4 regions of the Vibrio maritimus genome follow, and region 3 is predicted to be linked to each of the others. Evidence: predicted binding sites of a transcription regulator. Region 3 holds the regulator's gene; each other region holds the start of a gene.
What was found. The regulator PurR, encoded in region 3, represses purine synthesis genes. The targets are predictions, from matches to a motif close to TNANGNAAACGTTTNCNTNA.
Positions count from the first base shown of each region.

Region 1: glyA (serine hydroxymethyltransferase) is a predicted target of PurR. The motif match lies at 4,935-4,954, and genes of this name have one in related genera.
Region 2: LY387_RS09395 (phosphoribosylaminoimidazolesuccinocarboxamide synthase) is a predicted target of PurR. The motif match lies at 2,888-2,907, and genes of this name have one in related genera.
Region 4: purE (5-(carboxyamino)imidazole ribonucleotide mutase) is a predicted target of PurR. The motif match lies at 3,113-3,132, and genes of this name have one in related genera.

Region 1 covers NZ_CP090438.1:713,576-720,833, reverse strand. Annotated here, with positions in the region: gene LY387_RS03265 (serine hydrolase) at 1-817, shown strand, start outside; gene ybeD (DUF493 family protein YbeD) at 961-1,239, shown strand; gene lipB (lipoyl(octanoyl) transferase LipB) at 1,415-2,056, shown strand; gene lipA (lipoyl synthase) at 2,061-3,026, shown strand; gene LY387_RS03245 (hypothetical protein) at 3,218-3,547, shown strand; gene glyA (serine hydroxymethyltransferase) at 3,629-4,879, opposite strand; gene LY387_RS03235 (YitT family protein) at 5,228-5,827, shown strand; gene treC (alpha,alpha-phosphotrehalase) at 6,044-7,258, opposite strand, start outside.
Region 2 covers NZ_CP090438.1:2,038,039-2,045,296, forward strand. Annotated here, with positions in the region: gene LY387_RS09375 (DUF2786 domain-containing protein) at 1-666, shown strand, start outside; gene LY387_RS09380 (J domain-containing protein) at 702-1,727, shown strand; gene LY387_RS09385 (hypothetical protein) at 1,867-2,055, shown strand; gene LY387_RS09390 (hypothetical protein) at 2,358-2,759, shown strand; gene LY387_RS09395 (phosphoribosylaminoimidazolesuccinocarboxamide synthase) at 3,019-4,125, shown strand; gene LY387_RS09400 (hypothetical protein) at 4,272-4,658, opposite strand; gene LY387_RS09405 (helicase-related protein) at 4,862-7,210, opposite strand.
Region 3 covers NZ_CP090438.1:2,372,671-2,379,928, forward strand. Annotated here, with positions in the region: gene elyC (envelope biogenesis factor ElyC) at 1-64, shown strand, start outside; gene LY387_RS10770 (Ig-like domain-containing protein) at 136-2,706, opposite strand; gene torR (two-component system response regulator TorR) at 2,981-3,691, opposite strand; gene torD (molecular chaperone TorD) at 3,973-4,626, shown strand; gene purR (HTH-type transcriptional repressor PurR) at 4,964-5,968, shown strand; cyclic di-GMP riboswitch class I at 6,148-6,236, shown strand; gene LY387_RS10790 (TfoX/Sxy family DNA transformation protein) at 6,354-6,944, shown strand; gene LY387_RS10795 (TVP38/TMEM64 family protein) at 7,063-7,258, shown strand, end outside.
Region 4 covers NZ_CP090438.1:3,518,914-3,526,171, reverse strand. Annotated here, with positions in the region: gene dprA (DNA-processing protein DprA) at 1-276, shown strand, start outside; gene LY387_RS16390 (DUF494 family protein) at 279-755, shown strand; gene LY387_RS16385 (type I DNA topoisomerase) at 801-1,379, shown strand; gene LY387_RS16380 (5-(carboxyamino)imidazole ribonucleotide synthase) at 1,430-2,560, opposite strand; gene purE (5-(carboxyamino)imidazole ribonucleotide mutase) at 2,563-3,048, opposite strand; gene LY387_RS16370 (L-threonylcarbamoyladenylate synthase) at 3,232-3,789, shown strand; gene hemF (oxygen-dependent coproporphyrinogen oxidase) at 3,799-4,704, shown strand; gene aroE (shikimate dehydrogenase) at 4,821-5,648, shown strand; gene LY387_RS16355 (DUF1488 domain-containing protein) at 5,653-5,916, shown strand; gene LY387_RS16350 (gamma carbonic anhydrase family protein) at 5,913-6,461, opposite strand; rRNA gene LY387_RS16345 (16S ribosomal RNA) at 6,962-7,258, shown strand, end outside.

The DNA.
Region 1 (7,258 bases), 1.7 Mb from region 3:
GCTTAACAAAGGTATCATCATTCAATCGGGTAACGATGCATGTGTCGCAATGGCGGAGCATATTGCGGGCTCTGAAGACGCGTTCGTTGACCTAATGAACGCGTGGGCGAAGTCGATTGGCATGACCAACTCACACTTTGCTAACGTACACGGTCTAGACAATCCAAACCTGTATTCAACACCGTATGACATGGCTTTGCTTGGCCGCGCACTTATCAAAGATGTGCCTGACGAGTACCGTGTCTACTCTGAGAAGAAATTTACCTACAACGGCATCACCCAATACAACCGTAACGGTCTACTTTGGGACAAGAGCATGAACGTTGATGGCATCAAAACCGGTCACACAAGCAAAGCGGGTTACAGCCTAGTGAGCTCTGCGACCGAAGGTAAGATGCGTCTTGTTGCGGTAGTTATGGGTACTAAGAGCGCAAACGCTCGTAAATCAGAAAGCAAAAAGCTACTGAGCTACGGCTTCCGCTTCTTCGAAACGGTCAACCCACACAAAGCAGACGAAACCTTCGTTGAAGAGAAAGTGTGGATGGGTGACAAAGACGCAGTCGCACTTGGCGTCGATCAGGACACCTATGTCACGCTGCCACGCGGCCAAGCGAAAAACCTAAAAGCCAGCTTCGTACTTGAAAAACAGCTAGAAGCACCAATATCTAAAGGCGATGTAGTTGGTAAGCTATACTATCAACTAGAAGGCGAAGACGTTGCTGAATACCCACTGCTTGCTCTTGAAGATGTTCAAGAAGGTAGCCTATTCAGTCGCTTGTGGGATTACATCGTATTACTTTTCAAGAGCTTTTTCTAAGCCCTAGTGTTTAACGCAAAAGTAATCGAGTCATCGTAAAGCCGCTTAAAGCGGCTTTACTTTTTCATTGGCTTGAGATCGTCCACGTAAGGCATTACTATTCGCACCGTTATAAAGAATTGGTATTTTTTGGAGTCCCTATTATGTTGACCATCAACTCTGATGCAAAACTCAAAGACCTACTAGAGTTCCCTTGCTCTTTTACCTTCAAAGTGATGGGTTACGCAAAACCAGAGCTTCCTGAAAAAGTGTTGGAAGTGATCCAACGCCACGCGCCAGGGGACTACAGCCCAACCATTAAGCCAAGTGCAAAAGGCAACTACCACGCTGTATCTATCAATATCACAGCAACCTCAATCGAGCAGGTAGAGACCCTTTATAAAGAACTTGGTGAGATCGACATCGTTCGCATGGTTCTGTAAAAATTTGAAACTTTAAATTTTTTTTGAAAGCAGCTTAGGCTGCTTTCTTTTTATTTATCAATAAGATAAAAAGTCCGCATCATATATTGGTTAAGAATTCGTTATTTATTGGTAGTTCAAAACCATCAACATGTTTATAATGCGAATACTTTATTAAGTGGCAGCGAGGTGACTGGTGGAAAATCAGCTAGTTGTAAGGAAGCTTGGACGAAAAGACTATGAACCTGTCTGGAAAGCCATGCATGATTTCACTGACAATCGAACAGACGACACACGAGACGAAGTGTGGTTAGTGGAACACAACCCGGTCTTTACTCAGGGACAAGCAGGTAAAGAAGAGCACCTACTCAATACTGGTGATATCCCCGTCATTCAAAGCGATCGTGGTGGTCAGGTAACCTATCATGGTCCTGGTCAGCTCGTGGCCTACTTTCTTATCAACTTACGTCGTAAAAAGCTTGGCGTTCGCGAGCTGGTTACGCACATCGAAAACCTCGTTATCAAGACACTTAACGCGTATGATATTGAGTCAGCAGCACGACCAGATGCCCCTGGTGTGTATGTCGATGGTAAAAAAGTCTGTTCGCTCGGTCTGCGTATCCGTAAAGGGTGCTCATTCCACGGACTAGCACTCAACATAAATATGGATCTCTCCCCTTTCCTTCGTATCAACCCTTGTGGTTATGCTGGGATGGAAATGGTTCAAGTGAGCCAACTGGGTGGTCCAAAAGAGGTCTCGACTGTCGAAGACCAAATGATCAAAGCACTATTAGAAATACTTGATTACGAGCAAGTAGAATTCAGCGAAGAAGCATAAGACGATGAGCAAACCTATCCAAATGGAAAAAGGCGTCAAGTACCGTGACGCTGACAAGATGGCACTGATTCCCGTAAAGAACATGCCTACCGAGCAAAAAGAAATCCTTCGTAAACCTGAATGGATGAAGATCAAGCTGCCAGCGGACAGCCAGCGTATTCAAGACATCAAGTCTGCAATGCGCAAAAACGATCTTCACTCGGTATGTGAGGAAGCATCATGCCCTAACCTGGCTGAATGTTTTAACCACGGTACGGCAACCTTTATGATTCTTGGTGCTATCTGTACTCGTCGTTGTCCTTTCTGCGACGTGGCTCATGGCCGTCCAAACGCGCCTGAAGCGGGTGAGCCGCAAAAACTTGCTCAAACCATCAAAGATATGAAGCTTAAATACGTCGTGGTGACCTCTGTTGACCGTGACGACCTCCGTGACGGTGGCGCTCAGCACTTTGCAGACTGTAACCGTGAAATCCGCGCACTTAACCCAGAGATCCGCATCGAGACCTTGGTACCTGACTTCCGCGGCCGTATGGATGTAGCGCTTGAGGCACTAAAAGATAACCCGCCAGACGTGTTTAACCACAACCTAGAGACAGCGCCTCGCCTATATCGCAAAGCGCGTCCAGGTGCGAACTACAAATGGTCACTGCAACTTCTTCAGAAATTTAAAGAGATGCACCCTGAGGTACCGACCAAGTCTGGCTTGATGATGGGTCTAGGTGAAACCAAAGAAGAGATCGTTGAAGTACTCAAAGATCTTCGCGCTCACGGCGTTACCATGCTAACTCTAGGCCAATACCTAGCGCCAAGTCGTCACCACTTGCCCGTAGAGCGTTACGTGCCACCATCAGAGTTTGATGAGCTAAAAGAGATCGCATTAGAGCTGGGCTTTACCCATGCAGCATGTGGTCCATTTGTTCGCTCGTCTTACCATGCAGACTTGCAAGCAAAAGGCGAAGAAGTGAAATAGCTTTGTCTTTTTGAAGGAACATTGCTTCTTTGAAGTAACATTGCCTTTTTCGGAACAAGAGACACGGGTTCGCTGTTGAAGCAATCCGTGTTTTTTTTGAGAAAAATATGCAACATGACAATCTCATACTCGCATTTTTGCTATTTTTAGGTAGGCTTAAAGAAAAAGTTTCACCCAATCAAGGATGTAGCATGAAGTTATTGAAAATTGGCTTGCCGATTCTAGCGGCAACAGTGATCGCAGGTTGTGCGCAAAACACTCAGCAAGACAACTATTTAGAAGCGTCATTCGAGCTATGTAACACTGAAGTGAACCTATACTCGGTCAGCGACGATGGTCGCGTTCGTATCGTTTGTAAGGACGGTGCTAAGTTCGCCCTTAACAGCGAGAAGACATTGGATATCATGCGTGATATCAACATTGATTACTGTAATGGCGAAGGCTTGGGTCAGTTTAGTGAGAGCCGTAAGTATTACTCATTCCGATGCAAATCAGGCACTTTGCTTAACATCAATAAGTAATACCCCGAGACCTTCAAGTTTCAGGCACTAAAAAAGCGAGCATTTAGCTCGCTTTTTTCATTGCGTATCAGCAGTAGAGAATTACGCGTAAACAGGTAGGCGCTTACAGATCTCTAGTACTTTCGCTTTCGTTGCTTCGATTACTGATGCATCGTTGATGTTGTCTAGAACGTCACACATCCAGTTAGCAAGCTCAGTCGCATCCGCTTCAGTGAAGCCACGGCGAGTAATCGCAGGTGAACCAACACGGATACCAGACGTTACGAATGGGCTACGCGGGTCATTTGGTACTGAGTTCTTGTTCACAGTGATGTTTGCTGCGCCTAGTGCTGCATCCGCTTCTTTACCTGTAATGTCTTTGTCGATTAGGTCAACAAGGAACAGGTGGTTCTCAGTGCCGTTAGAGACGATCTTGTAACCGCGCTCTTGGAACTGTGCAACCATCGCTTTTGCATTCTTAACAACGCGCGCTTGGTACTCTTTGAACTCTGGCTCCATCGCTTCTTTGAACGCCACTGCTTTACCAGCGATAACGTGCATTAGAGGACCACCCTGACCACCAGGGAATACTGCAGAGTTCAGTTTCTTGTACATGTCTTCACCTGCATTAGACAGGATAAGACCACCGCGAGGACCCGCTAGAGTCTTGTGCGTTGTTGTTGTTACCACGTGAGCGTGTGGCACTGGCGTTGGGTAAACACCTGCAGCGATAAGACCCGCTACGTGCGCCATATCAACGAATAGGTAAGCGTCAACCTTGTCTGCAATTTCACGCATGCGAGCCCAGTCTACGATTTGGCTGTATGCAGAGAAACCACCGATGATCATCTTCGGCTTGTGCTCAACAGCAAGCTGTTCCATCTCGTCGTAGTTGATTTGGCCAGCTTCATCGATACCGTAAGGAATCACGTTGTAGTGCTTACCAGAGAAGTTTACTGGTGAACCGTGAGTCAGGTGACCACCGTGCGCTAGACTCATACCTAGAACTGTGTCGCCCGGGTTAAGTAGCGCCATGTATACTGCGCTGTTCGCTTGAGAACCAGAGTGCGGCTGAACGTTCGCGTACTCACAACCAAATAGCTCACAAGCACGATCAATCGCTAGTGCTTCCGCTTTATCAACATACTCACAACCACCGTAGTAGCGCTTACCTGGGTAGCCTTCAGCATACTTGTTGGTTAGCTGAGAGCCTTGCGCTTCCATTACGCGAGGGCTAGTGTAGTTTTCCGAAGCGATAAGCTCGATGTGCTCTTCCTGACGTAGTGTCTCTTCTTGAATTGCTGCAAATAGCTCCGCATCGTAATCAGCGATGTTCATATCACGCTTAAGCATCTGTATCTCCTGACTCAGATTGTTCTGAAAGTTTCAAAAAAACCACTCAATGACCAAAAGCAAACGTTTTCGTCACCACATTTGATGACTTGCATCATACATAATTTGATCTAGGTCATAAAGAGAAAATTGGAAATTTCTCATGCAGTTTTTTCATAGTGAACCTTAGGCTTCATCATATCCGCCGATAAATCGGCGTTATCACGGGCACTAAGTGTCAATAATTCCATTTACACAGTGTAAAAATTGAATTACATAGGTTTACCGTAAATTTCCCCTTCAAGCTACCGAAAACATCAACTTTTCAATAATATTGCGCCGTTTATTGATTAGAAGAATTTAGAATTGATGCAAAAACACTCACGTAAAGAAGACTGGATAGCGATTCTTACTGGCACCTTTATCGTCGCTCAGGGGATATTCTTTCTTCAGTCGGCTCAACTTTTGACTGGCGGAACTACAGGTCTCGCCCTTCTTATGAGCCAGTTTGTGCCGATTTCTTTTGGTACGCTTTATTTCGCCCTAAACAGCCCGTTTTACCTACTTGCATGGAAACGCTTTGGCAAACGCTTTGCTGCCAGCAGCGCCATCTCTGGTGCCTTGGTGTCTATTATTACGGACAACATGCATCGAGTGGTCACGCTGGACAACGTCAATACCATCTACTGCGCAATTGCCGGTGGCTTATTGATGGGTCTTGGTATGCTGATTCTCTTCAGACACCGTTCAAGCCTAGGTGGCTTTAACGTGTTGTGTCTGTTTATTCAGGACAAGTTTGGAATATCGGTTGGTAAAACACAGATGGCAATTGATTGTGCCATTCTTGTCGCTTCATTCTTCTTTGTGTCGCCGTCGATTATTGGGATTTCGATTCTAGGTGCGGTGATGTTGAACTTGGTGCTGGCGATGAATCATAAGCCGACGAGGTATGTGGTGACTTATGGGTGAGGTGGGAGTATTACTCGCTTCGCTCGTTTACCCCCTCTAGCTCCCCTAGCTACGCGCCCCGTTATCAAGGGGGAGAACTACAGGCTAGCTCCTATCGTCGCATCGCCTAGTTGCAAATCATTCGGGCGATGCGATAGCGAGCCAGTAGTTCCTCCCCTTTTAAGCGGGGCGCGCAGCCGGGAGGCTAGGAGGGGTAAAGCTCTTTGCTTTTGGCTCTTAACTTTTTTCAACCAACAACACCAAAGCCTCATAAGGCCTCAAAACAACCTCACCCACCAACTCAACCTCACCAACAACCCCATAATTACTCAACACAGCACGACTCACCAAACCATCAAACTGCTCCGGCAACACCACGCGAGTCTCCTCACCATAATAGTTGTTCAAACACAGCAGCATCGCCTCCTCACTCTCACGCAAGTAACCATGAACCTGAGCGTGCTCTGGGAACAAATCCACATAGCTACCGTCAGTAATCACCGCTAACTGCTTACGAAGCGCGATAAGCTCTTGATAGAAGTAGAATACCGACTGCTCATCTTCAACCGCTGCCTCAGCGTTGATCTGAGGATAGTTCTCCGCAACGCCAATCCAAGGTGTACCTTGGGTAAAACCAGCGTGTTTGCTGTCGTTCCACTGCATCGGGGTGCGAGAGTTATCACGAGATTTCTGTCTCAGGATAGCCATCATATCCTCATGAGAGGTATCGCCCTGTTCCACCATCAGCTGATACATATTAAGGCTTTCGACATCACGATACTGGCTCATATCCGTGAAGCCCGGGTTGGTCATGCCGATCTCTTCGCCTTGATAAATATAAGGCGTGCCTTGCATTAGATGAACAGACGCTGCCAACATTTTTGCTGACTCGGTTCGATATCGCTGATCATTACCAAGACGACTCACGACGCGAGGTTGGTCGTGGTTACACCAGAATAGCGCCCCCCACCCTTGACCATTTAGGCCTGTCTGCCAGTGGTTGAAAATCTGTTTTAGCTGCAGGAAGTCAAAGTCTGCTTTCGTCCACTTGTCACCATTGGGATAATCCACTTTTAGGTGGTGGAAATTGAATACCATCGAAAGCTCTTTACCATCCAGTGAGCTGTACTGCTGGCAATGCTCTAGCGTCGTAGACGACATTTCACCAACGGTTACCGAGCCATACTTCTGGAATACTGCTTCACTGATTTCCTGTAAATACTCATGAACGCGTGGACCATCGGTGTAAAAACGACGGCCATCACCAATGTCATCATCAGCAAAGTCTTGCTGTTTTGAGATAAGGTTGATCACATCCAGCCTAAAGCCATCCACCCCTTTCTGTGCCCAGAACTCGATGACCTGTTTTACTTCTTCGCGAACTTTTGGGTTTTCCCAGTTAAGGTCAGCCTGCTCTTTGGCAAATAAGTGCAGATAGTATTCATCGGTGGC
Region 2 (7,258 bases), 330 kb from region 3:
CTCAAAAAGATCGCTAAATGTCTAGAGCTAGGCAACTCAGCGAACGTCAATGAAGCCGCAAACGCCATCAAGATGGCGCATAGGCTTATGTTGAAATATGGTCTCGATAAAGATGATATCGAGTTCATCAAGATGGGTAAGACGCAATCCACTCACCTGCTTCCGACCAACATCAGCTCAACCTTGCTGCGTGTTATTCGTGGTATCAACACCAAGTTTGGTGTTGAAGCTGTCCTGCTCAATCATAAAGGGCTAAAACGCGTCGAGTTCATTGGTGAAGCGGATCGCGCTATCTTTGCTGCTTTTGCATTTGACATCATTTACCGCGAGATGAACGAGCAGACAGGTCAGTTTAGAAATAGTTTTGCGGGCTCTGGCACGTCTACGACCGAAGTGACGCGCCGTGTGAACTCTTTTGTTTCTGGTTGGATTGAAGGTGCGCTTGAAAAGCTGCCAGTCATCACACCTGATGACGAGTCAGCAAACAAGATCAACAACTACATAGATAAAGAGTTTAAAAACATTGACCGTGAAACCTTCAAACAGCAACTAAAAGAAGCCATGAAGAACATCACTGCAGACTATGAAGTCGGTCTCAAAAAAGGTCGAAAGGTGGCAGTCAACCGCCCTATTGACGGTGCACAGGCTCCAAAACTACTTAAATAGAAACCTATCTAACTTGCAAACGGAGCGCAGAATAGATGTTTAAAAGCTTGGCGACTCACCCACGTAGCATGCTGCTTTTACTCGTATTATTCTGCCTTCCCTCCTCCGCCCAGGCGTCTACCGAGGCGCTAGAAAAACAAGCTTTACTTAACAATGCCGATGCCCAATACCAGCTAGGTCTCGCCTACGAGACGGGTGAAGGTGTTAAACGTGACCTTACAAAAGCGGCACACTGGTATCAACAAGCCAGTGAGAATGAACATCCCGCCGCCACGTTTAACTACGCTCAAGCGCTAGAGTTTGGTCGAGGTGTTCAAGCCAATCCATCAAAAGCCGCGCTACTCTATACTAAGCTCGCGGTTCAAGGTGACGTCTCTGCACTCGGAAAAGTCGCAAAACTCTATCAACAAGCAGCGGTAGACATTCCTAACGAAGACCAAGCGGTTTTGTGGTACTCCCTTGCGAAAGATGCTTCGCCTAGCTATCAAGAAGCTTATGACGCCGCACTTCAAGCACAGTTCAATGCTCAGCAGTTGCGCCAGATAGAGGCACTGAAACAGCAAGAGCAAGCAAACGCACCTCAAGCGGTTACTCACATACCCTCGCCGGAGGCGACCTCTTCAGATTGGCGTTGGTTAATCCACGCGAGCTACCTTGTCTTGATCGGAGCAATCATTGCTACTGGAGTCTATCTACAGAGACAAACAATGCGTGCGTCCAATGATCATGAATTGAACCTCGGACAGCTAAAACAAAACCTCGCTAAACAACAACAGATCATCAAAACATTGCAAAAACAACTTAAATCGGCAACCGAACAACTGCGCAGTCGCTCGACTGATTCCCAAAACTCGAGTTCCCAAAGCCCACATTCAGCGGTAAGAGATGCCTACCTTCGCTTCGGGCTCAACATGAATGAACAACCTACAGCAAAGCAGATCAAGGCGCGCTACAAGCAGTTGAGCCGCATTTATCACCCAGATGCCCAAGGTAGTGAAGAAGAGATGAAGCAGCTTAACCTTGCGCTGAACACGCTTACCAACCATCTAAAGAGTCGATAATCGCTATTTAAACTGGCGGTTTTATAACCAAATCTGCACAATACCACTTTTTTGAAACATATATTTAACATTCCTATTGGTTTTGTGTCATAATACTCCGCGAAAATAACACCCAGACAGATAAGGGTGGGGAGTAATAATGTACGTATTCACTAAAGAAGGTATCTGTGACTGGTGCCACACACCAAGTTATGTCACTAAACATGAGTATATTGACGGCAAGTGCCATCACTCTTGCGAGCAATGTTTAAGTTTTGCCGTTATGGATGTCAGGCAGTTTAATCTCGCAGAAATCGAGCTTCGCAACAAAATGACCGCTCAACCGTAAATGAAATGCAATGCGCCTCTGTTAACAGAGGCGTTTTAGTCTCTAGTCCCTCAAACTCCCTACACCCCGCTCAACTCATTGCTTACCAACAGACGTACTATACAGTGGTTATACAGTACTTTTACTCCAAACTACTGTTGTTACATCATCTCACCCTAAAAACTCACGATAACCTAAAATTTAAATTCATTAAAATTCAGACACTTAAGTTTAACTGAGTTTTTAATGAACAAAAAATGCTTGATCTTTCCCCTGCAAAAAACTACTGTATAACCATACAGCATGTATAAAGGAACAGGGTTATGTTACTCAACAATCAAATTCGCTCTCAATACAATGTTTCACGTACTTACAACGCATTCGGTAGCAGTATTGCACCACAAGGAATTCAGGATGAAGTTCTTGAAAAGTTATCGAGGCTAACGTCTAGACCACAGTGGATTTTGATGACAGCTGAATGCCCTCGCCCTTCTGCAGGACAAGCACTTCATTTTCATAAGTTGGGTAAGCATATGGTTCAAATGAAACCTTCTGCTAGCTTGACGCAATATCAAGTTGTCGAAAAAGCAATCCGCTCTGGAAACGCATGCGCCATTATCGCCAACGGTCAGTTTAGTACCCAAGAGCAAGCAACGCTGAACGCACTCGCTTTAAGCCAGCAGTGTGAAGTCGTTTTTTTATCTGGCGAACGTTATCTACATTAATAGGCCTCTTTTCAGACTCGAGGCAGCGAACCTGCCTAGAGTCGTACCTACATTCCCGCTCACACAACCACCCTTTACACGAACCTAAAGCCGTCTTTTTAAACAATTGACTCTATAACATAAACAAATTGCGCAAACGTTTGCTTTTTCTCTGGCAGGATCAACCAGTTCTGGTATGATGCGTGGCAATAATGAGTGTTACCACTCTTCCACTTGTTGTCGCTGTTGTCGCGACCTTACATTAGATAGGAATGTCTCCATGAGTCTTGCTGATCAAGTTCTTGCCGTAAACGACGATCTCCCAATTCGCACTAACAAACCGGTTCATAGCGGTAAAGTGCGTTCTGTATATTGGCTGACTGAAGAAGATAGCCGCCGCCTTATCAAAGAGAAAGGCTACGACGTAGCAGAAGACGCACCACTTGCGATTATGGTTATCAGTGACCGAATTTCAGCATTTGATTGTATTTGGCACGGCGAAGGTGATCTTCGAGGTGTTCCTGGTAAAGGCGCAGCACTTAATGCGATTTCAAATCACTGGTTCCAACTTTTCAAAGATAACGGTTTAGCGGATAGCCATATCCTGGACATCCCTCACCCATTTGTTTGGATCGTTCAAAAAGCTAAACCAGTCATGATTGAAGCTATTTGTCGTCAATACATCACTGGCTCAATGTGGCGTGCCTATGAGAAAGGCGAGCGAGAGTTTTGCGGTATTACGCTACCAGAGGGTCTAGAGAAAGACTCGAAGCTGGAAGATATTCTTATTACACCGTCCACAAAAGGTATCTTGCGCGGTATTCCTGGTGTTCCTGAAGCAGATGATGTCAACATCACTCGCCAGAACATTGTCGACAACTTCGAAGCATTCAACTTTAGCAATGCAGCTGACATTGATGGCTATGAGAAGTTGCTTAAAGAAGGCTTTGGCGTTATCAGTAATGCACTTGAAGTGATTGACCAAACGTTTGTTGATACCAAGTTTGAATTCGGCTACGTAACGGATTCAAAGGGCAAAGAAAAGCTAATCTATATGGATGAAGTGGGCACACCTGACTCATCACGTATCTGGGATACGAAAGCCTACGAAACAGGAAGCATCGTTGAAAACTCAAAGGAAGGCTTCCGTCAGTTCCTGCTAAACCACTTCCCAGATCCTGATATCCTTCTAAATAAAGAGCGCATGCCAGAGCGCGAGGCACTTGCGAAAGATAATGCATTGCCGCTAGAAGCACTAATGGACGTATCACGCACTTATACTGGTATCGCAGAAAAGATTACGGGTCGTGAGATCAAGCTAAGCGAAAATCCAAAACAAGAGATCATCGATATCTTGCGTGCCGAATACGACTTGATTGCAGACTAATTCTGGCCAGCTTTGAAGACATTCAGTACCAAAAAGGGGGAGCATGGCGCTCCCCCTTTTCATTGGTTCGAACATTGTTAACTATACGAATATTGGGGTATCTGCATGGCTAACTAAGTCTCAATTTAGCATCGACTAAGCTAATGCTAAGCATGGATCACTGCGATCAGTACGTCTTCATCGGGCACCGCAGTAATACTCGCATTCCCTTTGGCTTGTATCGTTTCGATTTGATCGGCATCGAGTGAATAAGGCATTATCACTTGTAGGCAATCAATATGCTCATCTCGAGCAAGTCGAATTAACGACACTAGGTTGGATTCATCACTACGACTGGTTGATAAAGACTGAAGCGCCATCTCCCACAAGCGGCTGTCTGGGTCACTGTCTTGTTTGGTGGTCTCTTTCCAAGCCTCACCAAACACTGGAGCCACAGAAGCTAACGCCTCTAGGAAAGTCCATTTTTTACTGCACGATTCGCCGAGAAAACTGGTGTAATCAAACTCCACTGGCGATTTTTTATCATCACACATCTTCACTCCCGATTGCAGAATGCTACTTGATTACTATCATTCAAGCTTGCTTATATAGCAATAGGATATATAAAAACGGTCTTTTATAGCCCTTTTACGATGTGAAAAGTGATATAAAAACCCAATACGCAACATCTTCTGAACATTCGCTCAGCAATAGGCAAATTGTTGTGTAACCTGCCTTGACACCTCGCTAACGGACACTACCTCAAGTCTAGCACTCTGCTAGCTTTTCGGTACTTCACTCGCCATCCCGACCAAGCAGGCAGCTCTTTGCGTTTAGGGTCATCTTTTCTTGATCCCGAATGATGACTGACTTCGACTAGTTTACCTTTACCGAAGTACTCAACCGTCAGTGTCAAACCACTCAATTGAATAACAAGTGGATACTTAGCAGCGAAGTCGGCATACTCCCATTCAGGAATGCCTTCAAACTCAAAGTCATTCGCATCGATAAGTTCAAGATCGTCGAAGCTTTCAACACCAAGTTCGGCAAGCCTACTTTGTAACCATAGAGACAGTTCTCCAGTCTCATAGCTCTGCCCTTGCCCCAATCCTAGTTCAAGATACAGTTTCCAATGCGCCATTTTTGTTGATAATTCTTGTGCTAACCCCGGCAATAGCTGACCACTCATTATCGCATTAGCAATAACTGCAAGTGCGGCTTCTCCCTGCGGTTCACTTTCTCGTTTGGCAATTGTTCTTCCTGCATAAACTAAGGTTTCAGTGGTAACGAGGCCGGCTTCCGTCTCAACGGCCTCTCCAGCAACCCACTCACCTATCGAAAGCTCACGCAGCAAGGAGAGTTCAACCGGAACTAGCAAGGTTCCCAAGGTCATCGTCTGTTTCACACCGCGCCCTGGTAGGGAGTGCGTTGATAACACCAACGCAGATTCTGCATTACTCTTGAGTCGACAAGAGCGACCCAACAAGACCTCAATCAACCCATTACCAAGCGCCTCGCGTCTTCTCTCTCGACGCACAAACAACAACGTTGGATTGGCATTGATCATCTGCTTAACCCACTCGTTTCGATCGTATCGCGATGCGACTTCTAGACTTGGCAGCTCAAATACCGAACGCATTTGCTCGGACAAACCTTGCGCTTCGCGCAGAGCATCTTGATCTGCGCTGACGCCAGAGAAGCTCTCGCCACGCAGTAAACCAACCATGATTTGCGCATCGCATCCAAACGGCTCTTCGATATCCAAGCGTTCAAGTGCTTCTTCGTTAGATGTCAGTTGATAAAGCTTGCCCGTAGTACAGATTGCTGCGGTCAAATCAATCATGACCTCTTTCAGCGCCTTGGTTGGCATCTTCGTGACAAGATCGGCATAGATAGCATCAACTGGCAGTGGAGCAAGATTTCGCCCATGCTCGGTAATGCCATTATCATCAATCGCCCCTAACTCTTTGAGCTGCATTTTTGCCGAGGCTAATGACTTATCCGGTATAGTGTCGATAAAACTGAGGGTCTCTAACTCGTGCCCACAAACCGCGGAAGCCAGCATTGGCTCCACGATAGACTCGCGTTGCAACTCCGGTGGTGTTACCGACTCTAATGCTGCATGCTCTCCATACAAACGTACACAAATACCATTCATCACGCGCCCTGCGCGGCCCGATCGCTGCGACGCGCTCGCTTTTGAAATGTGAGTGAGCATGAGCGTCGTTTGACCATTTCGCTGGACATTACGGCGCTCTAACCCTGAATCAATCACTAGCCCGATATTGGGAATGGTCAGCGACGTCTCAGCAACATTAGTAGCCAGTACCACTTTGCGCTTGTCTTGTATGGTCATGGCTAAGCTCCGCTCATGATCCGTCACTGAGGCATGCAGCGGCGCAACAAGAATGTCGTCAGTGTCACAAAGAGGAGCCAATGCAGTTCTAACTTGTTGTATCTCTTTTCTGCCAGGTAGAAACACCAAGATATCACCCGATGTTTCACCAAGTTGCTCTATCACTTCTTGCTTAATTCGCGTTTCTAGATGACGACTATCAGGTAGCTGTCGACTGTCATCGCGTCGATGTTGAATATCCACGTCATAAACACGACCACTTGCCACCAGCCGCTCGGCATTGAAGTAACGCGCTAACTTCTCACCCTCGATTGTCGCAGAGGTAATAATGGTTCGGTGTGACTGCTTCTGTTTGAGTAATGCCACCAATAAATCGGTATCCCAGCGACGCTCATGAAACTCATCCACGATAACAACCGAATATTCAGCTAACTCGTTCTCCGCGTACCAACGTAGTGCCACCCCAGGCGTTACGAATACTACCTGAGATTCCGCGGTAAAACGGTTTTCTAGCTTGATGGCGTACCCTATTTTTTCTCCGACTTTCTCTCCTAGAGATCCAGCTAAAAATTCGGCAAGAGAGGTGCAAGCGATTCGACGCGGCTCAACGACGAGGACTTTACCCTGCTCCATTGCCCAAAGCGGAAGTCTTGTAGACTTGCCCGATCCTGTATCTGCTTCAACAATAAGGTGGGAATGTGCCAGCGTTTGCTTCACATCTTGTTCAATAGAATCAATAGGTAAGGTCATTGTACTTTCTGAAATCTCGGTCGGATGTCGAGAGTATACCTGTTGCTG
Region 3 (7,258 bases):
GGAAACGCAAGATGACACGTCTGCTGTCTCTGAAGCCGATGCGACGATCTCTGGTGCCAACTAAACCATCAGGTGCTAACCAAACCGGGCAAAAAAGACCTCATCCTTTGATGAGGTCTTTTGCTATGAAGCCTACTAATTGGCATTTAGCTGGTTAAGCTTTGCTTTCACTGGAACAGAAAAATTAAAGCCATCATGCTGATCCCAATTGATCGACCATGTCATCACTCCGCCAAACTTTGGTGATGCTTGAGTAGGTACGACTGAGCCACAACGACTTAGGGAGATCATACAATCCAGTGCGTCTTCGATGTTAGCAATCGGAGCCTGCCCCGAGTTCGCTGAGCTTGGACCTGAAGGTAATCCAATGGCGACTTGATCATCACGCAGTGGCATAAATCGACTGCCGTCAGCTAACTCAAATCCCTCAGTAAGCATACGTGATGCCGCCACCATCATGTCAACAGAACCCTCTGGCGCAGCGCCCGTTGTATAAGGATTGGCCAGCCCACCATTGTTGTATAACTGCACATGCAAAAGATCTAAGGTATCCCTTAATTGATCGATAAGGGGAATATAAGCGCCCCAAATGCCTGAGTAAGCGACCATTCCGCCTTGCACATACGGATGTTCCGGTGCCATGGTAAGGTACATGTCGCCGCCCGTTCTCGCTTCGATAGCTTGTAGTGCACGCGGCAAGCGCGCTTGGATTTGACTGCCGTGGACGAGATTTGAGCCGCTTTCGTAATCAACATCCAATCCATCAAACCCCCACTCATTGATGATCTCGGACAAGCTCGAGACAAACGCTGTTTCATCCGCGTCTGTGTTCAGTGTTATCGTACCTTCAGCGCCACCAAGCGACAGAACGATAATCTTACCTTCCGTTTGCAAGTCTTTGATGTCTTGTTTGAACTGAACGGGATCTATCGGCGCACAGCTCGAGTAGATGTCACCATTGTAGAGATTAAAATGCACCGTACCATTACTGTTACGATCATTGTCAGCAAAAGCAATGTCGATAATGTCCCAGTCTTTCGACATTTGGTTAAGTGGGATTGGACAGCCCGCACCATTGACAAAGTTGTGCCAGTAGCCGATGAGCTTATGTTTCGGTTGGACTACAGATTTTGCCGACACGCCAACGCTAGCAGACGTCACCGTATTCCCTTGCAGATCCGTGCTGATGACACTCAATTGATAGTTCCCTATGGTCGTTGGCGTCCAAGAGAACTGATACGGCGCTGTGGTGTCACCGCTGACCAAAAGACCATTCGCGTAGAGTTCAACCTTAGCCACCTCACTCTGCAGGGAGCTGACATTCGCATTCACAGTCACAGCTTTGCCAATCGCGACGACATCGCCAGAAGAAGGAGAAGTAATCGTAGCGACCATAGGTTGATCAGTCACTGATACCCTTGTGTTTAACTGATTGCTGTTACCTTCATTGTCAGTAGCAATGACCTGTAAATCTACAGAGCCCTGTCCCACCGCATTCCACGTCCATTGATAAGGTGATGCCGTCACTAAGCCTATTGACGTACCATTCACGAATGCCTCAGCATCGGCAACTGTTCCATCTAGATCCTCAATATTCGCAAGGATAGTGACATCACTTCCTAATAGAACCGTTTCGCCTTCTACCGGTGAAATAAGTTCAATATTTGGTGCTGTCGCACAGGCACCCTGTCCACTCCAGGCATCTTGCCAGTACTGTCCAACGCCAGGCTCATAAGCCCATGCCGAGTCAGATGAACACCAGCCGCCAACAAGACACTGATAGAGCTCGCCATTGTTGACCACATTCTGCCCGGTTGCGTAGCTACTGCCAGCGATATAGTTTGTCGCACCTGAGCATTTACCTCCTGCCGATGCTATGGCTTCAACCGTGATAACTTGCGACTGGGACGTCGCGCCTTTATCGTCTGTCGCAACGGCTTGTATCGTATAGCTGCCCGCAGCGGTTGATATCCAATCCATGACCCAAGGAGCGACGGTCACAGACTTTTCTAGTGCACCATTGACACTAAATTCAACCTTGCTAATGGTACCATCCGAGTCTGAGGGCTCTGCGGTAAACTGGACACTATCTCCTACCGAAACTTGAGTCTTCGAACTGGTCAAGGTAACAACAGGTGGTTGATTAGATGCGTCTACGACTGAGAATGTCTGAGCCGATTGTGTCGACGCACCTTTATCATCAATGGCTGTCACTACCAGTTCATAATTGCCACTTTCCGTCAACCAAGTTACTTGGTAAGGAGCGCTCGACAGCACTGCCAGTTGCGCCCCTTGCAGCTCAAATATCACCTCTCGAACTTCCCCATCACTGTCTTCGGCCAATGCAGAGAAGGTGACTTGGTTTCCTGAGGCTAACTGTGCGTTGGAGGCTGGAGAAGTAATCGTCACTGAGGGAGCAGCGTTTGTGCCACCAGCATCACAGGCCCCTATTAATGACCATTCTTGATAAGGTTCGGAGTGGTTAACAGGGTTAGCGTTCAGGTTCCACCAGTTCGCTTGGTACGCCGATGATTGCCATTGAACTTGAGCGCCACCGTTGTAACTTGTGCCGTCGTCCCAAATAGGAAAACTGTCACACTGTACTGCCAAGCTTGGTGCAGAAAACAGTAAACTCGAGGTAAGCATCAGCGACAAATTCACTGACCGTTTAAATATTGGAATAGAGCCTAATTGTAGCTTGGTCATGGAAAATCCTTTTGTTGAACCAAAGAATGTCGTTGCCAATCAATGCTGCCCAATAGAGGCAGTTCAACGGAAACGACGCCACTTTCAAACTAGCTCAGGTTTATAGAGTCTTTTTCCGACTCAGAAAGCACCGACTTCTCACGCGAGTCAGTTAACAAAAATAGTTACAAGTTGCATATACAACGACCAAGTATCTCTACATTGCTCCCATAAAAAAGCTCCAGCTATCAAAGAGACAACTGGAGCATTTTCTATCACTACACGCTAGCCGACTTTAATCACCAGCAAACATGTAGCCCTCGCCATGGACAGTGATAAATATCTGTGGATTCTTTGGATCTGATTCCATCTTGGCACGCATGCGACGGATAAGAACATCAATGGTTCTATCGTTCGGCGCATCAACTCGATGACTGATCATATTGAGGATACGCTCACGGCTCAGAACTTGATTTGGATACGTTGAGAGTGCAACTAACAATTCATATTCAGCCTTGGTCAGTTTTACAGGGTCGCCATTATTCGTCAGTGAACGACGCTGCTTATCGAACGTCCATTCACCAAAGTGAACCACATGCTCGTTTTGCACTGACTCTTCAAGTACTGGCTGTTTGCGCGCTAGTGAAATACGCCACAATAGGTTTTTTACTCGCACTAACAGTTCACGTAGCTCAAACGGCTTAGTGACATAGTCGTCTGCACCCATCTCAAGGCCAACAATACGGTCAATACTATCGGTGCGACCGGTCACCAAAATGATTCCAATGTCTGACTGACTTCTTAACTCTCTTGTCAGCATCAAACCATCTTCACCAGGGAGGTTAATATCTAACATAACGAGATCGATACTGGATTCTTCCAGCACCTGACGCATCGTCTGACCATCTTCAGCTTCGCTAACCAAGTAGCCTTCATTTTCGAAGTAGCCAGCCAGCTTACTGCGAGTGACTACGTCATCTTCTACAACCAAAACGTGATATTTCATCTGTGGTTTCTCAATCTTGTCATGACAGGGACATTCTATTCATAAACATTCACAATTCTAGTCTACATCCCCTCATAGGCATGGAAACCTTACTATTTTTTGATTCAAAACAACCAAAACGATTGCGTCTCATATGCAACGAATACTCGTGTTAACTTACCCTTAAAGAAATTAATTTTTGTCTTATTTTTTCATAAGTTAACTCAATTTTTCACACAACAAGTTATTGCTATTCATCTTTATTGGCTAAAATAGAGTTATCATTTTTGGAGATTATTCAAATGCAAGAAATCAAAGCATTTAATGAGCAACGCGCAGAAATCTATTGGTGGCTTTCAAGCCTATTCGCTGCCGAGCTCACTGATGATGAACTCAACAAATACCATAGCCCTGAAATTCGCTCTTTCTTATCTGGCTTAGGAGAAAACCCTTCCCTAAAAGAACCCATTCAGGTCTTTACAGAGTCCTTGAACCGCCTTCAAGTCAGAGAAGACGCACAATTAGAGCTTTCTGCCGATTTTTGCGATCTATTTTTAAAGTCGGACAAGCATGGCGCATTGCCTTATGCCTCTATGTATATTGGTAAGTCTGGTCTTTTAAATGATCAACCTGCACAGGATATGGCTGACCTGTTAGCTAAGCACAGTGTGGCAGTGAATAAGGACTTAAATGAGCCAGCGGATCACCTCGCGATCGAGCTAGATTTTCTAGGCAACTTAATCATTCGCTCCAATGAGCTTGAAGCGGAAGCACATATGAACGATGCGCTGCACGAGCAAGCAGAGTTCATCAAGAACTACTTGATGACATGGCTACCTCAGTTTGTTGCGAAATGCCAAACCAACGACGAGTTTGGGTTTTATGCCTCTGCCGCTAAACTACTCGAAGCATTCTGCCAACTTGACTACACCTACCTAGAGGGTGAGCAAGGCTAGCCAACCTTAAAGCGCAAATCATTTGCATCACATCTGTGAGAATTAATTTGCGCTTTAGTTATAAATTTATTGGATAAGTCATTGCCAGCGCCCAAACCTAAGTCTACAATCCGCCGTTTAAATGCAAATGCCCTTGGCATTCAACGCGGACTTGTGTCCAAAAACACCTGTTGAAATCTACGCTCTGAGCTTTTTTCGCCGTGGCTTGCATGCAACTTTCGGTTTTCGCAGCCAAATACTATGTTTACAACAACATAGCGTTATATGTTTGCAAAGACCACTATACTTGAAGCGGTACCAACGTTAATTATCAAGCCGCGACTAATAGGATATCACTATGGCAACTATTAAAGATGTCGCCCGCCTTGCAGGCGTTTCAACGACCACAGTATCCCACGTTATTAATAAGACTCGCTTTGTTGCTGAAGCAACTCAAGAAAAAGTGATGGCGGCGGTCGACGAACTCAACTACGCACCAAGCGCCGTTGCACGTAGCTTAAAATGTAACTCAACGAAAACCATTGGTATGTTAGTGACTCAATCAACTAACCTGTTCTTTTCTGAGGTTATCGATGGTGTTGAGAGCTACTGCTACCGCCAAGGCTACACGCTGATCCTATGTAACACTGGTGGTGTGTATGAAAAGCAACGCGATTACATTCGCATGCTGGCAGAGAAACGCGTGGATGGCATCCTCGTGATGTGCTCTGATCTTACCGAAGAGCTGCTAGAGATGCTTGATCGTCACGCCGACATTCCTAAAGTTATCATGGACTGGGGCCCAGAAAGCTCACAAGCGGACAAGATCATCGATAACTCCGAAGAAGGCGGTTATCTCGCAACGAAGTTCCTGATTGAAAAAGGTCACACTGATATTGCTTGTCTAAGCGGTCACTTGGAGAAAGCCGTGTGCCAAGAGCGTATCATCGGTTACAAACGTGCCCTTGCTGAGGCAGGTATCGAGATGAAAGACGATCGTATTCTTGAAGGCAACTTCGAATGCGATACAGCGGTTATCGCAGCTAACCGTATTGCTGCAATGGAAGACCGACCTACCGCTATCTTCTGTTTCAACGACACCATGGCGTTTGGCCTGATGAGTCGCCTACAACAACTGGGTGTGCGCGTACCTGAGGACATCTCTGTCATTGGTTACGATAATATCGAGCTGGCTGAGTACTTCTCGCCACCTCTAACCACGGTTCACCAACCTAAACGTCGTGTCGGTAAAAACGCGTTTGAGATTCTATTAGAACGAATCAAAGATAAAGGTCATGAAAAGCGCATTTTCGAAATGCACCCAGAGATTGTTGAACGAGACTCTGTCAAAAGCCTTACATAATGCTGACAAAAGTGCCTTTCCAGGCACTTTTTTTTGAACCCCATTCAAGTTTTCTTCTCTCGATTGTTAGTTTTTTACGCACCCTCAAGCACAAATAACCCACCATTATTTGAACCAACATCACATTTTTGCAACTGAGTAATCATAGGCTTATGTCGTTTTCATTTATTCTAATGAAGTCACGCACAGGGCAAACCATCTGAAAGGGTGGGACGCAAAGCCTCCGGCCTAAACCAATTTTTAATTGATAGGTAGCGGGGTTGCCGATGGCAAGGGGAGAAGACTCAGTTATGGCATATGCCTAACAGAGCTCTGACACCTGATTGCTATACTCTCGGACCTGATTCTGGTGACACAATCAATAACACCGAGAAAAGAATAAAGCATGGATAATCCTATACTAAAAAATTCAATGCAATTATTCGCTCAGCTTGGAAGAGTAAAGTCTCGCTCCATGTTTGGGGGATTTGGCATCTTCGTAGATGATACGATGTTTGCCTTAGCAGTGAATAACAAATTACATATCAGAACTAACCGTCAGACCGTATCCACCTTCAAAAAACTGGGTTACAAGCCTTATGTTTATAAAAAGCGTGGATTTCCCGTTGTTACTAAGTACTTCGCGTTACCTGAAGACTGTTGGCAAGATCAAGAAGGTATTCTCGATCACGCTAAACAGGCACTCGAGTTCGCGAAAACTGAGAAAGAGCAACAATCCGAAGCGAAACCTAATCGCCTGAAAGACCTTCCGAATCTTCGCCTTGCCACTGAGCGCATGCTCAAAAAAGCAGGCATTGAATCAGTGGTTGAACTTCAGGATCATGGTTCGGTTGAGGCTTTCAAGGCCATTCAGAGAACCCATTCAAGTACCGTAGGTTTAGAGCTTTTATGGGCTCTTGAAGGTGCGATAAATGGTACTCATTGGTCTGTGATTCCTCAGACTAAAAGAGACGAACTGGCTAGCTTAATTAATTAAGTTACGGTCATCTCGAGAAAAAATCAGCCTTATGGCTGATTTTTTTGTATTAGTTGAAAGGAAAAACATACTCAGCCTTTCTACTACACTAATACTGAGTCATCAAAAGGATATCGTCATGAGCAAGAAGCTGATACTAGGATTGGTTTTGGTTGCTGTCGTCATTTATTTGGGCATCAACTTTGGTCAACATCTCACACTAGAAAACGCAAAAGTACAGCAAGTAGCACTGAGTGAATACATCAATGAGAACTTTGTGGCTGCTGCCCTCACCTATTTCTTCGCTTACATAGCGATTACTGCATTCTCTGTTC
Region 4 (7,258 bases), 1.1 Mb from region 3:
GTACAAAGTGTTGAAGATGTATTGTGTGAAATAGAATCTCTGTCTAACTGGTCTAAAAAAGTACAACCAACACTTTTTGACCAAGTTATTGATAAAGAAGAATTGCCATTTGCAGATCTGTTGGCTAACGTAGGAATAGAGGCAACGCCGGTTGATATTTTGGCGCAAAAGACCCATATTCCTGTTCAAGAGGTCATGCAACAGCTTTTAGAGCTCGAATTATCGGGTCATGTTGTTGCTGTAAACGGTGGTTATATTCTTAAGGGGAGAGGCTAGCTATGATGATGGACATACTGATGTACCTGTTCGAAACCTACGTGCATAGCGATGCAGATCTGCAGGTTGACCAAGACGAACTTGAGGATGAGCTGTTAAGAGCAGGCTTTAAGCAAAAAGATATCTACAAGGCACTCGAATGGCTTGAGGATCTAGCTGAGCTGCAAAACACCGACAATCACTCCGCCATTGCGATGAGTGCCGCGACCTCGACACGAATCTACACTGCTCAAGAAATGACGCGCATGGATGTGAAAAGTCGTGGACTATTGATGTTCTTAGAACAGATTGGTGTACTGACCACAGAAACCCGTGAAATGGTTATCGACCGTGTAATGGGACTGGAAACCAACGACTTTGAGCTCGATGACCTGAAATGGATCATTTTAATGGTTTTGTTCAATGTTCCAGGCAACGAAAACGCGTACACTCTCATGGAAGAACTCATCTACACCGCTGAACGAGGTGTGGTGCATTAATCCTCCCAGCCCAATCAATTGGGTTGCTTGCGTTAAGAGAACACCATGAGTGGTAAAATCGACAATCAACTTTTCTCGGCTCATGAGCATGCACTGGATCATGAGCCGTGTCCTCAATGTGACGCTGGTAAGCTGATCCTTAAAAATGGCAAACACGGCCCTTTTCTAGGTTGCGACCAGTACCCTAGCTGCGATTACATTAAACCCTTGCATCAAAATGATGGTCATATCATCAAAGAGTTAGGTGTAGCGTGCCCTGACTGTGGCTCAGAGCTACTGCTGCGCCAAGGACGATTTGGAATGTTTATCGGCTGCAGTAACTACCCAGAATGTCATTTTATTCAATCACCCAACAAGCAAGAAGAGCCAGAGCAACCAACCCAAGCGACGGTCTCCTGTCCGGAATGTGCTAAAGGCGCGCTGACAGAGAGAAAGTCGCGCTTTGGCAAGGCCTTTTATGCCTGCGATCAGTATCCGAAGTGTAAGTTCGCAGTTAATCACCCTCCAGTCGAGGGGCACTGTCAGTATTGTGGTTTTGAGTTGTTGGTAGAAAAGAAGCGGGCATCAGGTACGGTACTTGAGTGCGCGTCAAGGCGCTGCCATAAAGTGCAAGAAAGCGAATAACAAAACGGCTCCCAATGGGAGCCGTTTTAAATTCTAGCGTTTAACCAAGCTTAAAGTGCTTCAGCGGCTGGTTTAAGTGCAGGAAAAGCGGTCTCATCTAGGAGTTCAGACAAGGCAAGCAGCTGCGCTTTTAACGCGGCTTTGTCGTCTGCAGTCACATTGATGTGACCCATCTTACGACCAGCACGTTTGTCTTTACCATACCAGTGCACGTGGCAGCCAGTCAGAGCATGCACGGCTTCTGGCAGGGTATCTTCACCCAAAATGTTTACCATTGATGTCGTGCGAATGGCTTGTGTCGAGCCCAGCGGCATATCGCATACTGCGCGTAGGTGGTTTTCGAACTGACACGTATCAGCACCTTGCTGAGTCCAATGCCCAGAGTTGTGCACGCGAGGAGCGATCTCGTTGACAAGCAACTGACCATTGACATCGAAGAATTCAAGCGCGAGTACACCCACATAGTCCAGAGACTCAGCAACAGCGGTAAACATCTGTGCCGCTTGTGCTTGAAGTTCACGTTCATCAATCGCAGTAGATAGTGTCAATACGCCATCGGTGTGCACATTTTCAGCCAGTGGATAGATAGCAATCTCACCTTGCTTATTGCGAGCACCAACCAATGAGACTTCCCGTTGGAAAGGAACAAACTCCTCGGCAACAATGGCTTGGCTGTCTGATTCAGCAATGCACTGTGCCATTTCGGTCCAGATAGCATCGACGTCATCAAGCGTTTTCAATCGCCACTGGCCTTTACCATCGTATCCGCCTAAAGCGCTTTTGAGCACCATTGGAAGGCCAACATGCTCAATAGCCGCGTCGAAATCAGCGCGTGTGTTGATGACAGCGTATTTAGCGTTCTTCACTCCGGCATTGTCGAGAAGTGCTTTCTCTATGCGACGGTCACCACCGGCTTTGATGGCCTCTGTCGAAGGTAGGAACTTGCCACTCTTCTCACAGATTGCGAGCACGTCATGTGGAATATGTTCGAACTCAGCAGTAATCACATCAGCTTGAGCGATAGCCTGCTCTAGACCGTTACCTAAAACTTCAAGTGTTAGCGGGTGAACGATATTCTCGCTACGCACGTCAAATGCGGAGATTTGAATATTCAATGGAGCGCCAGCCAGTGACATCATACGTGCCAGTTGTCCGGCCCCTAGAACCAGTACGTGTTTCATTATTAGTCCTCAGAAGGATCTGGATTAGCAAGTACGGTTTCTGTTTGTTGGCTGCGGAACGCTTCAACTTTTTCCATCACGGTATTATCGTGAACACCAATGATTTGCGCAGCTAGGATACCAGCATTTGCTGCACCTGCTTCACCAATTGCCAGTGTGCCAACCGCAATGCCTTTTGGCATTTGCACGATAGACAGTAATGAGTCCATGCCTTTTAGAGCACGGCTTTGAACTGGAACGCCTAATACAGGAACACTTGTGAATGCTGCAGCCATACCTGGAAGGTGTGCAGCACCGCCGGCGCCGGCGATGATAACTGAGATGCCACGCTCTTTAGCAGAGGTCGCGTAGTCAGCGAGTAGTTGCGGTGTACGGTGAGCAGAAACAACCTTGGTTTCATAATCCACACCAAACTGATCCAGCATTTCTGCTGCAAGTTTCATGGTTGGCCAATCTGATTTTGAACCCATAATAATGCCGACTTTCATCCGAAGCTCCTTCAAGGCGTGTGCAAATGGACTAATTTGCGCGCATTATACGAGGATTTTTTTCTTAGGAAAACGTTTGCGTGGGTGAATTTTGTGTTTTTTTCTGGATTCTCACCCGGCTTTTGAGCATAGTGCCGTTGAAATGTAAAATAATTGTTTAGCTTTTAATAAAAGGAAGTCTCGGTGGATAATTTTCAAACCACAGTTGCGGCGCTTCAATCCGGTGAAGTAATTGCTTATCCAACGGAAGGTGTGTTCGGTGTTGGATGTGACCCTGATGATACTAAGGCGATTGAAAAACTGCTGGCAGTAAAAGAGCGTCCGGTAGAGAAAGGTCTTATCCTCATCGCGGCCAATTTTGAACAGCTGCGTCCCTATATAGATGAAACACAACTAACGCAGCAACAGCTTGAGAGTGTTCAACAGACCTGGCCAGGGCCTTATACCTGGATCATGCCAGCCAGCTCTCGTGTCTCTTCTTGGTTAAGCGGTGCTTTTGATACCATTGCGGTGCGCGTGACCGACCATCAACTGGTGCAAAAGCTGTGTTTGGCCTACGGCAAGCCGATTACCTCAACCAGTGCTAACCTTTCCGGTATGCCATCATGCATGACGACAGAAGAAGTGAAAGAGCAGCTCGGTGACCGATTAGTGGCTATTCTCGAGGGTGAAACCGGCGGTCGAAACAAGCCTAGTGAAATCCGCGATGCGCGCACCTTAAAAGTACTAAGACAAGGTTAAGGAGACCCTGTGCAGCAAGTCGATAAACATCAAGTCAAAGCGTTTCTACTTCAGCTTCAAGACGATATCTGCCAAAAGCTAGAGCAACAAGACGGTGTCGCTACCTTTCAACAAGATGAGTGGCAACGAGAGCAAGGTGGCGGTGGTCGCAGTCGAGTGATGAAAGACGGCCACGTGTTTGAGCAAGGCGGCGTGAACTTCTCACACGTGTTTGGCGACAAGATGCCCGCTTCCGCAACGGCTCACCGACCAGAGCTAGCCGGGCGTAAGTTTGAAGCGATGGGGGTTTCGCTAGTGATTCACCCTAAAAACCCTTATATCCCTACCTCACATGCCAATGTGCGCTTTTTTATTGCAGAAAAAGAGGGAGAAGATCCGATTTGGTGGTTTGGTGGAGGCTTTGACCTGACACCTTTTTATCCGTTCGAAGAGGATTGCCAGCACTGGCATGATACCGCTAAGCAAATCTGTCAGCCATTTGGCGAAGAAGTCTATGCAGAGCATAAGAAGTGGTGTGATGATTACTTCTTCTTGCCGCATCGAAATGAAACTCGTGGTGTAGGTGGCTTATTCTTTGATGATCTCAACCAGTGGGGATTTGAGCGCTCATTTGCCTACATGCAGGCGGTAGGTAATGGGTATACCGATGCTTACTTGCCTATAGTCGAGAAGCGCAAAGATGAGTCTTATGGTGAACGCGAGCGCAATTTCCAATTGTATCGTCGCGGACGCTATGTAGAGTTTAATCTTGTTTATGATCGTGGGACGCTGTTTGGCTTGCAAAGTGGCGGCCGTACAGAGTCCATTCTGATGTCGATGCCTCCATTGGCTCGTTGGGAATACAGTTACCAACCAGAAGAGGGAAGTGCCGAGGCGAAGCTGTATAGCGACTATCTACAACCTAGAGAGTGGTAATTGAGCGGATAGCCACAGTTCAAATAGCCATGGTTCAACTTGGCGAATGTGTGTCGAAATGATAGTGTCGAGCTATACCTTTCGGCACCCATTAGGCAAGGACAGTAGGCACAGACATGAGCAAGCCCGATCAGTACGTTGTATTTGGTAACCCCATTTCACAAAGTAAGTCACCGTATATTCATACACTTTTCGCACGACAAACCTCGCAAAACCTAGAGTATGGTCGCCAAGAACCAGAACCTGAAGGCTTCAAGCAAGCAGCAACGGACTTTTTTCTATCGGGTGGCAAAGGGTGCAACATTACCGCACCATTTAAAGAAGACGCTTATCAGTTCGCTGGTCGTCTGACCGAACGCGCGCAGCTTGCTGGCGCGGTCAATACACTCAAGAAACTCGATGACGGCGAAATCATTGGAGATAACACCGACGGCGAAGGCTTGGTTCAAGATCTGCTACAACACCAAGTTCAGCTAGAAGGCGCATCTATCTTAGTGATTGGTGCTGGTGGTGCTGCTCGAGGTGTTCTCAAGCCACTTCTCGATCAAAAGCCCGCATCTATAACCATCACCAACCGTACTTTTGAAAAAGCACAGCAGCTCTCTGAGCTTTTTGATGAGTTTGGCCCAATTGCAGCAGTTCCAATGAGCGATATTGCAAACGCCTATGATGTGGTCATCAACTCTTCTTCTACCAGCCTCTACAAACAGCTTCCTGATGTTAGCAGTGCTATCTTTGCTAACCACACCGTGAGTTATGACATGACTTATGGTCAAGGGCTCACGACATTCAATCAATGGGCTAAGGACTCTGGCGCAAGATTCGCTTATGATGGTTTAGGTATGCTAGTGGGGCAAGCAGCCGAAAGCTTCATGTTATGGCGAGGCTTGAGGCCAGGCACTAAGCAGATCTTGCGAGAACTAAGAAAGAACCTAGAAGGTTAATCGAATGAATCAGTCCATTTTGTTTTCTGACCAGCTTACTTGGAATGAGGAAGCCGGCATGGTTGAGTTTCATGCTCAGCAGGCTGGAATGTTGATTATCTGTTTGGTGAGTCTGGACAAGCTGGGTAAGCTTAATAACTCCAGTGAGGTTTCCAAGGAAAACGCCTTAGAGCAGTTTGAAGCGGCGCGCTTTGATATAGAAGAGATAGCTGAAAGCCTCGTTGAAGATGAGGCTTTCGATGAACAGGGACGCATTATCATTAACTAACGAATGATCGTTACTTCCTGCATATAGTCATTTTTGTTCTGCACATAGTTATTGGCAGAGCGCAGCAAAAAGGCTCTTTCTTTATCGGTTAAAGGACGAGCCTGTTTGACCGGACTGCCTACATAGAGGTAGCCGCTTTCTAAAACTTTATTAGGTGGCACCAGCGAACCTGCTCCTATCATCACATCGGACTCAATGGTTGCGCCATCAAGTACGATGCTCCCCATACCCACAAGAACCCTATCTTTGATGATGCAGCCATGCAGCATTACCTTATGACCGATAGTAACGTCATTACCTATGAGTAATGGGTAGCCTTCAGGGTTTTCCGCATTCTTATGGGTAACGTGCAATACACTGTTGTCTTGGATATTAGTGCGCTCACCTATTTCTATATGGTTCACATCACCACGCGCCGACACTAGGGGCCAAACACTGGCATCTTTACCAAAGCGGACATCGCCGACGATAACACTGGTTTCATCTATATAGACGGAGCTGTCTAATTGTGGCTCAATGCCCTTGTAACTGCGAATTGAAGTCATATCAGTCTCTAAATCTGTGGAATGGAGCTATTTTGGCGAGTTATTGCAGTAATTTACAGCGCTAAAGCACAAAAAATGACCATGCAAACAAAAAATGCGAAAAAACTGCATTTAGGGTATTGCCAATGTGATTTCGATCTCTATAATGCCCCCTCGCTGACACGGGAAAGGACAACGAAATCCCCAACGAGTCAGAAGGTCACAAGCTTCTAAGAAGCTTAGCAAAATAAGTTGAAAAAAGTGGTTGACACGAAAACTTATCTCGCTAAAATGGCCGTCCGTTTCAAGGGAAGCTTTGAAACAAGCTCTTTAACAATATAAACCTATCAATCTGTGTGGGCACTCGTTGATGATAATCAAATTAGATATTTCTCTTAATAAAGAGCGGTATCAAATTAGGTTTCAATGAAACGAAGTGACCATTGAATCGAAAGATTCAGCACAGTCAATTCAAACATTACTTATGTAATGTTCAGTATTCATTGAGCCGACAAAATCTTAAATTGAAGAGTTTGATCATGGCTCAGATTGAACGCTGGCGGCAGGCCTAACACATGCAAGTCGAGCGGAAACGAGTTAACTGAACCTTCGGGGAACGTTAACGGCGTCGAGCGGCGGACGGGTGAGTAATGCCTGGGAAATTGCCCTGATGTGGGGGATAACCATTGGAAACGATGGCTAATACCGCATAATAGCTTCGGCTCAAAGAGGGGGACCTTCGGGCCTCTCGCGTCAGGATATGCCCAGGTGGGATTAGCTAGTTGGTGAGGTAATGGCTCACCAAGGCGACGATCCCT